3 regions of the Paenibacillus sp. FSL R7-0302 genome follow, and region 3 is predicted to be linked to each of the others. Evidence: riboswitches for the same ligand, from Rfam matches in the RefSeq annotation. Region 3 holds a riboswitch; each other region holds the start of a gene.

Region 1 (4,180 bases), on a different contig from region 3:
GACGATGAAAAGCGAGTTCCTCGCCACCATGAGCCATGAGATCCGCACGCCGCTGAACGGCATTATCGGTGTCAACCAGCTGCTGTCCGAGGAGATCAGCAATCCTGAGCATCTGGAGCTCCTGCGGCTTCAGAGTACAAGCAGCCACGCTCTGCTGCATGTGATGAGCGATATTCTCGATATCTCCCGGCTGGAGGCGGATGGCCTCTCACTGAACAAGGATACTTTCGGGCTGAAGGCGCTGCTCCAGGGCTGTATGGACCTGTTCATGGTGAGCACACAAGACAAGCCGTTATCTCTTGAGCTTCTGATCGAGGAGGGACTTCCCGACAAGTTCACCGGGGATGCTGCGCGTATCCGCCAGATTCTCATCAACCTGATCGGCAATGCGGTGAAATTCACGCCATCCGGCACGGTAACGGTTAAAGTGGAGTCCTATGGCGTCAGGGAGACCGCTCAGGCGCTGCAATTCATGGTACGCGACACCGGCATTGGCATCTCACCGGATAAGCTGCAGCTGCTCTTCCAGTCCTTCTCGCAGGTGGACGGGTCGCATACCCGCAAGTACCCCGGCACGGGTCTGGGCCTGGCGATCTGCAAGAAGCTGGTGGACCTGATGCAAGGAGAAATCTGGGCAGAACCGGCAGAAGGGGGCGGCACACAATTCTTCTTCAGAATTAAGCTGCAGTCGCAGGAGCATTCCCCGGAGGTATTTTTCGGCAAGGATACAGGGGAAGGGGAGTCAGCAGAGGAGAATGAAGCCGTATAAGACAGCGATTGCCAACAAGAGAGTTAACATTATATAATTTGAAAGTAACTATTCTTTTATCACGATAGTCCTGAGGACGGAAAGGAACTCTCTTTGAGCAAAACAAAAAAGAACAATGTCACGGCTCCCCAGATGAGCAAGCAGGAGAAGCGCAGGGCAGAGCAGGAGCAGCAGAAGCAGAAAACGAGAATTCTTATCGTGAGTACGGTGGCCATCGTCGTTATTATTTTTGTAGGCTTATTCATGCTTGCTTCCAAGGACTCTTCGCCTGCCGGCACAGACAGTACGCCGGTTGCCTTCAATTACAGTGAAATGATGCGGCTTGGCAAGGAGGATGCTCCGGTCAAAATAGTGGAATTCGGCGACTTTAAATGTCCGGCTTGCGCCCAGTTCACCGGTGTCATCAAGCCGCAGATCGTTCAGGGCTATGTAGATCAGAATAAAGCAGCCTTCTATTTCGTGAATCTGGCCTTCATCGGCAAGGATTCCAGAACGGCCTCCCTGGCAGCGCTATCGGTCTATCATCAGAACCAGGAAGCGTTCTGGAAGTATTTCGATGCGATCTATGCCAATCAGGGGAATGAAGAGAAGGAATGGGCTACGCCTGACTTCCTGGTGAGTCTCGCCAAGCAGCTGGAGCTGCCGGTGGATTACGACCTGCTGCGCAAGGACATTGACGAGCGTACCTACGTAAGCGAGCTGGAGCGGGATATTCAGCTTGGCACCGATACGGGTGTAACGAATACGCCATCCTTGTACGTGAACGGCATCAAGGTGAAGGAGCCTTTCAATATGGAGGCGATTGACGCCCAGATTCAGGCAGCAACAGCAGCAGCGGGAGCAGGGACCGCCCAATGACCGTCTTCTCTGCCTTCTGCCGGCGTAACTGTCTCTACTTGGCCTGGTTCGTCTGTGTGGTGGCTGTAGCAGGAAGCCTGTATCTCAGTGAGGTCCTAAATTACGAGCCCTGTAAGCTGTGCTGGTTCCAGCGGATCTTCATGTATCCGCAGCTGTTCCTGCTGGGGATCGCCACCTACCGGGCGGACAAGCGGATCATTCCATACGTGCTTCCCCTTAGTCTGATCGGCGGCTGCATCTCTATTTATCATTATGCGGAGCAGAAAATTCCGGCGCTCAGCAAGGTGCTTCCCTGTACCATCGGCGTACCGTGCAACAAGGATTATCTGAACTGGTTCGGATTTATAACGATCCCTCTGCTTGCACTTATAGCCTTTGCCTTAATCTCGATTCTGCTCTGGACAGGACGCAAAGAGGAGCCTGCGGAGTAAGAAGCTGACGGGCAGAAGGAAGAGAAGAGAATACCTTTAATTTTAGTAAAAAATAATATGCAAAAACCCTGTAAAATCACGTGGTAAAGGGATAATGAAAGAGAATGAAAGATCAAGACATACCGGATGATGAATTTGGTTGTTTTGAGTGCTTTTCATTCTTTTTTCATTTGTTTCCACGCTTTACGGAAGACGTGTTGTAGCTTAATATTAGTCCTTGTGAGAAGTTGAATATGCGCTGAATTTTCCGGAAGGAAAAACGGGGGAACCACACTTTGGCTAAGGCCAAAAGGGGTGAATCGGAGCAGGCTACTTGACCTGTAACCGTAGGGCTACCACAGTCCGAATCCGCCAGCTAACCTCGTAAGCCACTAGTGGGATAATGACCATGCACACTAAGGCATGCGGATCATTTCCGTATGCTTATTTTGGTGCCTGCATTTATGAAATCCACTTATGAAAACAGCGCAGGGAAACCCGTTTCAACTTAACCAAGAGAGGAACTGTTACTACAATGGTAAGCAAGGTAAAACGACTATTGATCGGGCGTCCGATGAAGTCGAACGAACTCGATCATGAAAAGTTATCCAAGGTGAAAGCACTGGCTGTCCTGTCTTCTGATGCGCTCTCGTCTGTAGCCTACGGAACAGAACAAATTCTGATTGTACTGGTGGCCGCCGGGTTCACCGCTATCTGGTACTCCTTGCCAATTGCATTAGCCGTATTGGGCCTGCTGGCTATTCTGATTCTGTCCTACCGGCAGACGATCTTCGCTTATCCCCAAGGCGGGGGCGCGTATATTGTCGCCAAAAGCAATCTAGGGGTGCATACCGGCTTACTGGCCGGCGGCTCTCTTCTGGTGGATTACATTCTGACGGTGGCGGTAAGCGCCTCGGCGGGGACGGATGCAATCACTTCAGCTTTTCCAAGTCTGCATAATCATAGTGTTCTCATAGCGGTATCTGTTATCGTGCTCTTAACGATTGTTAACCTGCGGGGAGTGACCGAATCGGCCTCCTTCATCGCTATCCCGGTCTATCTGTTCGTGGTTTCCATCTTCGTGCTCATCATCTCGGGGGTCTTCAAATATATGACCGGCGGCGCCCATGCCCATGTTCCTGAGATTGGCTCGGCGGTATCGAACGTGAGTATGTTCCTGCTGCTGAAGGCCTTCAGCTCCGGCTGTTCGGCTCTGACCGGGGTAGAAGCGGTCTCCAATGCCATTCCTAACTTCAAAGCGCCCGCGGAGAAAAATGCAGCCAAAACGCTGATGCTCATGGGCCTCATTCTCGGGGTAATGTTCACAGGTATTACGCTGCTCGCTTACTGGTACGGTATCATGCCTGATGAGAAGGCCACCGTGGTCTCACAGATTACCGAATCTACCTTCGGCCGCGGCGGACTGTACTTCTTCATTCAGGGGATTACGGCGGTTATCCTGTTCCTGGCAGCCAATACGGCGTACTCGGCCTTCCCGCTGCTGGCGTTCATGTTCGCCAAAGATAAATATCTGCCCCATGCCTTCATGGTGCGCGGCGACCGGCTGGGCTTCTCCAACGGTATTATTTTCCTCGGTGTCATGTCGGCTGTGCTGGTGGCGGCGTTTCACGGGAATACGGAAGGACTCATTCCATTATATGCAGTAGGGGTATTCATTCCGTTCACGCTGTCGCAGCTGGGCATGATGGTCCAATGGTACAGAACGAAGCCGAAAGGCTGGCAGAGCAAGTTCGCCGTCAATACGGTGGGGATGCTCACTACATTAACGATCACCCTGATTTTCATAATCACTAAATTCTCCAGCGTGTGGATGGCCTTCATCTTCCTACCGGCTGTTATCATCGTGTTCCACCGGATTCACCGCCATTATATGAATATTGCCGATCAGCTGCGGATCTGTCCGGCTACCGATAAGCCTTGTATCAAAGGAAGCACCGTAGTCGTTCCGGTCGCCGGTGTGACTCGCGCTGTACTACATTCGATCAGCTATGCGAAGTCATTGACAGATAATGTGGTCGCTGTATATGTAGGCTTCGATGAAGAAGAGATTCACAAGATGGAGCAGAAGTGGGAGGAGTGGAACCCCGGCGTACGCCTGATCGTCCTGCGCTCCCGCTACCGC
Region 2 (4,180 bases), 610 kb from region 3:
TGCTGGAGGACAGCGAGGTCCGCTGGAACACCTCACACTGGAAGATTACCCAAAAAGCGATAAAGGAAGCAGTGGAACAATGAGCGCGAACGTAATTGTCTATTCGACCTCCGGCTGCGGCGAATGCAATCAGGTGAAGCAGCTGCTGGAGAGCAAGGGCATTCCCTTCGAGGTCCGGGATGTGATGACCAGCTCCGTCTACCAGGAGGAAGTGGAGAAGCTGGGCTTCATGGGCATTCCAGTCACCGTATCCGGGGACCGGGCGGTCAAGGGCTTCAATCTCCCTGAGCTTCAGGAGCTTATGGATGCTGCTGTTCTGTAATATACGCAAAGGTGCTGTCCTCTCAACAGGAGCAGCGCCTTTTTTTTGCGATTCATCGATGAAATAACTGTATATTTATATATATCTGGAAAAGGAGGCTTGATCCTTTGAAATGGCTACAGGATGAGCATGCCGCCAAATGGCGTGAAGAAGGAACGCGTTATGCGAGCGACGTCAATCAATTCGTACATAAGGGCCTGACAGAAGGCTGGGACAAAGCGGGAAATGAACCCGCAGAGGATACACGCGGGGCCCTCGCCGCCAAAATCTATAAGATGATTCGAGGAGCTAATGAGCACGGTGAGATTGCTGAGCTGCGGGAGCAACTACCGGCGGCAACGTGGCCGCTCTCCGGGCACTTTCAGAAGGAGATGCAGGCGATTCGCGGTATCCATTTCATAAGTGATGATGCTGTGGTGTTCAGCACCGGCTCACCTTGGGAGAAGAATGCAGTTGTGGCTGTACATAGGGATGTTATTTCCGTATTCGACGAATTTAGCCTGGTTGGGGCATCTCCTGACAATCAGTTCTATGCACTCGCGGGCACGCAAGGGATTACTATTCTGCAATCCATGAACAGCGCATTACAGGGAGAAGTAGTGGCCGAGCTTTCGTGGCGGGAGCTGAATGGAATGATTCAAGCGCTGGACCCGGACTTTACCGTTTTGAACATAGACTGCCTGGATCAGGAGTTACCCTTGGAGCAAGTTATTCCTTTTAACGACGGTCAAGCGTTATTGCTTGTTACAAGTCAGGGGATTATCCTGGTCCAGCAATTGCAGGAGAAGCCATGGGAGGTGAAGCTGCTGCATCCTGACCTCGAAGAATATAAAGCAGATGAGATGGAGCATATTGAGATCGACATGCCGCATGGTGCTGTCTCTCCGGATGGAAGATGGGTTGCCTATGGCAGCCAGGGCAGTGATCATCTTTTATATGACACAGCTTCAGGGCAGGTTCACTTATTCAATCCGGAATCCAGTTACCCGCACTATACTATATTTACGAAGGACCAGCATAGTGTATGGTACAATGCCTGCCACTTCTACAATGGCGTTACTGTTGCCGTGTCCCTTGAAGATCTAGAAGCAGGCAAGCTCCTGCCAGATCAGGAATATCCGGTCGTTAACGGGGAAGCCCGGGTGTATGCGGCGGCAGCGCTGAAGGACGGTGTTGTCATTGGCGATGCCTATGGCTACTTGAGGCTCGTTGATGTAGAGGGGCGGGAGCTGTGGCGTTATTATGCCGGAAGCACCATTTCCGGATTAGCTGTCAATCCGGATGAGACCATGCTGGCCGTGGGGACTTATGGAGGGATGCTGCATTTCCTGGACCTTCATGCCACTGAACGCAGCGACTATGAGATTACAACAGGAACCGTTCGTGAGATGAAGCGGATGATTGCCTGGAAGAATCAGAATGAGCCGCTTTGGTGGTGAGCTGATACATGGGGGAACCCTTCTTCCCCGCCGCCGTCTGCCAAAAATAAAAAACAGCGATTGAGCGAGATAAATGGCAGATAATCTGCTACATATATGAGTTTTCGCTTCCATTTGCATAACCAGTCAGCCATTTGCTGAAAACAAGGCGAATAGCACTCTTTTCCATTTTTACAAACCCCCTCTGAAGAGAGTATGATTCGTGTTGAAAGCAAATGAATGCATTCATGAAAATGAGCATATGCATGCACGCTGAATTTCCGTCATGTGGAAAACGGGGGAACCATCCGGCCGTCAGGCCGACTTGGGGTGAATCCGAAGGAGAATGCCACGCGCAGGTCTCCGGCAGGTAGGGCGACTCTCACCGTCCGAATCCGACAGCTAACCTCGTAAGCGTAAGGAGAGAGCCCTGATCCGCCACGCTTTTGTGCCAGGCTTCTTAAGCCTGTTACCCACAACCGCAGGCAGAGGTCCTCCTCTGCCTGCGGTTTTTTGCGCGCTGGATGAACTGCACAGTATAGATTCAGGAAGGAACGTGACCACATGCCTGACCCCTTATCGCCCAAACTAACAGCCGCTGCCGGATTCAACCCCTACACCCAGCAATATAGCGGTCCCGTCTACGCGCTTAGCTGCCTGCTGCTGGAGCAAGGCGCCCGCGCCGAACAAGCTGCAATCGCCACCTTCGTAGCACTCCATACACTATGGCTGAAGGGCAGCCTCTCAGGCGATGGCGCTGCTGCGGCTGCCTACAGAGAGTGCATCCGCCAGTGTGCCGTGCTCGCCCGGGACCGCAGCCGCTGCGCTTCTGCGCTGCTTAACTGGGACGATCACGTTGCCAGTGCCTTGTGGTATGGCATCCAGCTCCCCCTCCCCGACATCAGCCAGATTCTGGAGTGCAGCATCCCCGAGCTAAAGGCCCAGCTTAGAGGAATACGCGAACAGATGGCAGCCGCACATTCAGCCTTGCCTGCGGTCCACCGCCCTTCAGCGGGGTGAGACTGGGAATAACGCGGGATACGCGGAATATAGGAATGAGTACGGCGGAATGAGTTGGATGTGGCGGAATTAGGGTACGGATGCGACAGAGGGAGATGGGTAGCGGGCCATGCGGACTACAGATCCGCTATTTCAGCAAATGGGACCATTCCGAAGGCCATGCGGACTGAGAGGCGCTTAATTAACCAATTCCGTCTCATTTTGCGCTCCATACAGCCCTTTAGCGTCCTCTCAGTCCGCTCCGGGAAGATAATCAGTCTTTTTCACAAAATAAGGGCCGCTGAGTCCGCAACCCCCCACAAAGTGGGGCTTTAGCGTAGGTGATGACTCAGGTACTTTTGCGGGGACCCCAAAACATATAAATTCTATCAAATAAAGCCGCAGCATCCGCCGCGACTTAATCCTTGACTCTCAGCATCAGCACCCATACAGTGCCTGGCTCACCTTACATAGCTAACCATCCCATGCACTGATCCTGTCTCCGCCGGCCGTTCACTACATAGAACTCAGCTCTTGCCCTTGCCACCCTTGCCGCCCTTGGCAAACCGCCAAAAAGCCATACAGCAGCCGAGCAGTCCGGCTCCCAGCAGAAGGGTCTGTAACGCCCCCAGCCAAGTCGACTGATCCGAGGGGATCAGGCTGCTGACAATAATGAGCAGGATAGAAGCCGCGACCAGCACGGGGGTTTGTCTACTTTTCTTCACAACCATTCACCACTCCTAAAGACTAATACTACTAAGGTACACCATCTCCGGCGTTTTCACCAGTTCAGGGTCCGGGTAAGCAAGACTTCAGGGAATGATCGTCACATGATTTAAAGGATACCTTTAATTGTTTTTTAAAGCCTTAATCTCACTAATAAGATTATCCAGTTTATAGCCGTACTGGCTCCGTAATTAGATCCACGCTGAAATCCGGCATTTGCTGAATGACCTCCGCTATAATAACCGAATCCGTATAATCCAGCACCTGTTTAAATGTCAGATCCTGTAGATCGACATTTTGGGGTGATCCAGTGGAAAATCCTCCTTATAAAATTTAATATTTATTAGTCAAGTCATTAATATCGTGTGCTCTTTCAATTCATTATAAAATGAATAACCCATCCTTAAAAGAATGGGCTTTTCTTACTCAGAAGAGTCTTTTTCGCATGATTAGTAATTCTTCACGCCATAATAGTCAAAATCAGCGAAGGAGTCATGCTGGTGAGCATCCACGGAACCGATGAAATTGAACAAGCCTGTAAACCCGCCAATCTCCCCCGGCTCCCCGTTCACGCCTTCATCCGACAAATAGAGAACATCGATATTCTCTACAAAAGTTTGCCAATCCCCGTTATCCCCGAAGCGGTAAAGGATACTCGCGATGCCTGCATTATAGATAAGCTTCAGCTCCGCTGTGTCTTCAGGGACTGGAATGT
Region 3 (4,180 bases):
GCTAAGCGTCTCGCCGCGCCGCGAGGGTTCAATGCCGGCTTCGGAGAGCAGCGCCTCCAGGCGCTCCCGCCCTTCTTCCGGGAAAAAGCGTGCCTTAAGATTATTGGCAATCGTCTTGCGCCGCTGGGTAAAGGACGCCTGAACCACACCAAAGAAATGCTTCTCGTCCGCTACCTCCACCGGAGGACGTTCTCTGACCTTCAGCCGGATCACAGCCGATTCCACGTTAGGCTGCGGGATGAACACCGTACGCGGCACCATACAGACCAGCTCAGGCTCGCTGTAATACTGGACGGCAATACTCAGGCTGCCATACTCCTTGCCGCCCGGAGACGCCGCCATACGCTCGGCAACCTCCTTCTGGATCATGACCACGATATTATCCAGCGGCAGCTTCTCCTCCAGCAGCTTCATGAGGATAGGTGTAGTCACATAATACGGCAGGTTAGCTACGACACTAACCCGGTCCCTGCCCGCGAAATCCTCAGCGAACAGCTCCTGCAGATTCACCTTCAGCACATCGTCATTACGGATCTTTACATGGGGATAAGGCGACAGGACATCCCTAAGAATCGGAATCAGCCTGCGGTCAATCTCTACCGCAGTGACGGCCCCGGCCGTCAACGCCAGCCGTTCCGTCAGTGCTCCGATCCCCGGCCCAATCTCAAGCGCACCGGCTGTGCTGTCCAGACCGGCGGCATCCACGATTTTGTCCAGAATATTCTGATCGATCAGAAAGTTCTGGCCCAGGCTTTTTTTGAAGGAGAATCCGTAACGCTGAATTATCGCTTTGGTTCTTGTTGGGGACGAGATATTCTCGATACCGCTCATGAAGTAATGCCTCCCTGATCAATTTGGGCGAGGGCCTGCGCGAACTCTTCGCGGGTAATGCCGAACATCGCCAGACGTTTGTACAGCTGTTTGCCATTGCAATAACCGATACCGAGCAGATTGCCAAGCTGCATTCTGCGCTCAGCCGCCCGGGGATGCACCATCAGCCCTGCGGCCATAAGCTCATCCAGCCCGATGATGGGCGGCGCCCCCTCGAAGGAGGTATGTACATGCTCCAGCGCATGGCGGATAGCCTCAGGCGAAGCATTCTCTATTCCGATATCTCCTTTGCGCGTTGCATCCTTCTCCGGGATGAAGGCATGCTTGCAGCCCGGCACCTTGGCCGCGACGATTTTGCGGATTCGCTCTCCGGCATGATCCGGGTCGGTAAGAATGATTACACCCCGGCGCTCCATGGCCAGCTTGATCTTGGCAATGACCCTGCTATCTACTGCCGAACCCCCGGTTTCAATCGTATCGGCCTCAACCGCCCGCTTAACGGCAACGGTATCACTTTTCCCTTCAACCACAATTAGCTCTTTAATCATAAATATTTTTACTCCTTACTCCAGAACGCAAAAAGAAGAGGATTCGCTCCCCTTCTTTTTGGCTAAAGAATGTATAAGTGATGAGCGGCAGCTCTCTGAAATTTCGTAAGTGCTTCCCTCACTATATCGTATTAACCGCTAATTTGCAAAAGACTTTACGTTTAGTTCAGCTCCGGCTTCACAGGTCCGATCACATAGAGTGTGCGCGACTTGCGGCCGAAATTACGGGCATGACTCAGTGAATCGTAATAGACATCCACCTTGTTGCCTTTGATGGCACCGCCGGTATCCTCTGCTCGGCGAAACCCTAATCCTTCAATGTACACCCACCAGCCGATTGGTATAACCCTAGGATCTACAGCAATAGTGCGGCCTTCCGTTACGCGTGTGCCGGAGGCAGTACGTGTTCCAATACCCGGTTCCTGCGACGAATACGCGGTCATGGATACGTTTTTGATCATTCTTTTGTACTCGAAATCCACACCAGCCTTACTGGTAACATTGCTGGCCTTTGCGCTCGCTTTAGATGACTTGGAGGTTGTTACAGGTTTGGAAACTTTGGCAGTAACTACGACGGGCTTAGGAAGCGGCTTGGTTCCAATGGCAATGACTTTGTCCTTGGTAACCGTCTGTACTTCCTTGCCGATCATGCGCATGGATGCCAGCTCGCCATCTTGATAGATCTTCTCGATGTGCTGGACCATTACGCCAGGCTTACCTGCCTGTGCCACTCTTACGGTTCCCTTGGTCAATGAGGGGTCTGCTGTCTTAATGACCCGGAAAGGCAAATTAGTTGTCCGTTGAACCACATGCTTGTTAATCCGGACAATTTTGATTTCCATGTCTGCAGATACTGCGGTTTCTAGCGAAGGGTAAATCTTGTCTAAGCCTTCCAGGCTGTAGCCCAGCTTGTCGATGGCCTGACCAATGGTATCCTCGGTCGTAAATAACGTCTCGGTCTTTCCGTCTACGGTAAGAGCGAACTTCTGCGCAGTGTTAATCACGATACGGTCGCCGTCTTTTATTTCATCACTAAGGCCAATAGATAATTCATCATGCGCCTGCAGCGAAATCTGTTCCTTAGCCAGCACATCACTGAACAGCGTTTCCCGCGTCTCCAGTGTCTGTACCTGTCCGTCTATTACTAGGGTAATTTCTTTTTTGCTCTGACCGTGTACGTACAGCAGTATTAACAGTGCGATAACAATCGATGCCACACCGGCAAGTAAAACTACGCGGGGATTCACTTGCTTCAACCGTAATGCGAAAGACCTGCTGGATGATTGCGAATCATGGGATACCTCTGGTTGGAATACGCCCACTCTTTCCATCCTCCTTACATAGCCCCGTCGTCTAAGTTAGTTCAAGGTGACTGTATCACTTCTGACGAAACTAGGTTTGAGTTTGCAACAGGATACGCCCGCACTTGCTTCAGCGTTTCCTGCTCATGGATCGCCTGCTCGGCATAGTTACTCCGGAGATCTGTTATATAACAGTATGCCGGGAGCATTCTCATTATTCAAAACAAAAGAAGCCTAAAAAGAGCTCATAGAGGACTCTTTCGTGGCTTCCCGGTGTCGAATACGTCGGAATGCTTATGCACGAGGTTTCCTCTCTTACTTGCGCTTACGGGGTTAGCTGTCGGGTTCGGACATAAGAGAGACGCCCTATCTCAGGTCACCCGCTCACGGCGGTTGCCCTCAAATTCACCCCAAAGACCACGTAAAGAAATCAAATAATGCCTGCGGCAATTCTGCGTTGTACTCTGTACGTTCATGCGGCAGCGCATTATTGGTTCCCCCGTTCTCCATACGGAGACTCAGCGAGACGATCCATGAAATTAGTGACTGTCACAGTTACAACAGCTCACTGCACTGAAAAGATGATATCCTGTTTTGATACATGTTGTAAAGGACGATTCAACCACGTTTACGTAAAAAAATGATTAAAATATTGTAATAATCGGCCGTTTTTCCGTCATAAAAGTTTAATATATCCGCTATACTTCATTTTTCACCGCTTTTACTCCTGTTTTCAGAGTATCCCAAATCGTTCCAGTGCGTTCGCATACGTAATTTCCGCCAATTCCTGTAATTCAATCCCTTTTATTGCCGCGGCCGCCTCCGCTACCAGCCTCACATGAGCGGTCTCATTTCGCTTGCCCCGGAAGGGGTGCGGAGTCAGATATGGGGAGTCGGTTTCGATCAGCAGCCGGTCCAGCGGAGTCTGGGCAAGCACCTCTTTGGGCACCCGGGCATTCTTGAACGTAATCGGTCCTCCAAAAGAAAGATGGAAGCCCAAATCAAGACACATCTTGGCACTTTCCCAACTCCCGGAGAAGGAGTGCATTACCCCGCCAACCTCGCCCGCCTTCTCCTCGCGGAGTATACGGATCACATCTTCATGAGCATCACGGTTATGAATGCTGATTGGCATCTTCAGCTCACGGGCCAGCCCGATCTGCTTGCGGAATACTTCATGCTGCACATCCTTAGGAGAGGTATCCCAGTAGTAATCCAGCCCAATCTCGCCGATGGCAACCACCTTGGGATGAGCGCATAAGGAGGCGATCCATTCCAGGTCTCCGTCCTTCATCGTGATGGCATCCTGGGGATGCCAGCCAACGGCTGCATAAATATAATCATATTTCTCGGCAAGCTGCATGGTGGTCGGTATCGTATCCCGGTTAAAGCCGATGTTGATCATCTTGCTGACGCCGGCTTCCAGCGCCCTGGCAATGACCTCTTCGCGGTCTTCGTCGAATTGTGGAGCATCCAGATGGGTATGGGTGTCGAATAACT

The links. Region 3 has a riboswitch for cyclic di-AMP ahead of MKY96_RS28700 (3D domain-containing protein). Riboswitches for the same ligand answer to the same signal wherever they lie in the genome.
Region 1: linked by a shared signal. The riboswitch ahead of MKY96_RS11210 (APC family permease) and the one ahead of MKY96_RS28700 (3D domain-containing protein) in region 3 are both predicted to bind cyclic di-AMP.
Region 2: linked by a shared signal. The riboswitch ahead of MKY96_RS26015 (hypothetical protein) and the one ahead of MKY96_RS28700 (3D domain-containing protein) in region 3 are both predicted to bind cyclic di-AMP.

Annotation. Positions count from the first base shown of each region.
Region 1 is NZ_JBBOWB010000001.1:2,554,431-2,558,610, forward strand. It holds gene MKY96_RS11195 (sensor histidine kinase) at 1-769, shown strand, start outside; gene MKY96_RS11200 (DsbA family protein) at 863-1,627, shown strand; gene MKY96_RS11205 (disulfide oxidoreductase) at 1,624-2,058, shown strand; cyclic di-AMP (ydaO/yuaA leader) riboswitch at 2,285-2,444, shown strand; gene MKY96_RS11210 (APC family permease) at 2,573-4,180, shown strand, end outside.
Region 2 is NZ_JBBOWB010000002.1:70,046-74,225, forward strand. It holds gene ytxJ (bacillithiol system redox-active protein YtxJ) at 1-83, shown strand, start outside; gene MKY96_RS26005 (glutaredoxin family protein) at 80-322, shown strand; gene MKY96_RS26010 (WD40 repeat domain-containing protein) at 430-1,761, shown strand; cyclic di-AMP (ydaO/yuaA leader) riboswitch at 2,002-2,171, shown strand; gene MKY96_RS26015 (hypothetical protein) at 2,305-2,760, shown strand; gene MKY96_RS26020 (hypothetical protein) at 3,267-3,464, opposite strand; gene MKY96_RS26025 (family 43 glycosylhydrolase) at 3,915-4,180, opposite strand, start outside.
Region 3 is NZ_JBBOWB010000002.1:680,605-684,784, forward strand. It holds gene rsmA (16S rRNA (adenine(1518)-N(6)/adenine(1519)-N(6))-dimethyltransferase RsmA) at 1-831, opposite strand, end outside; gene rnmV (ribonuclease M5) at 828-1,379, opposite strand; gene MKY96_RS28700 (3D domain-containing protein) at 1,541-2,701, opposite strand; cyclic di-AMP (ydaO/yuaA leader) riboswitch at 2,988-3,214, opposite strand; gene MKY96_RS28705 (TatD family hydrolase) at 3,414-4,180, opposite strand, start outside.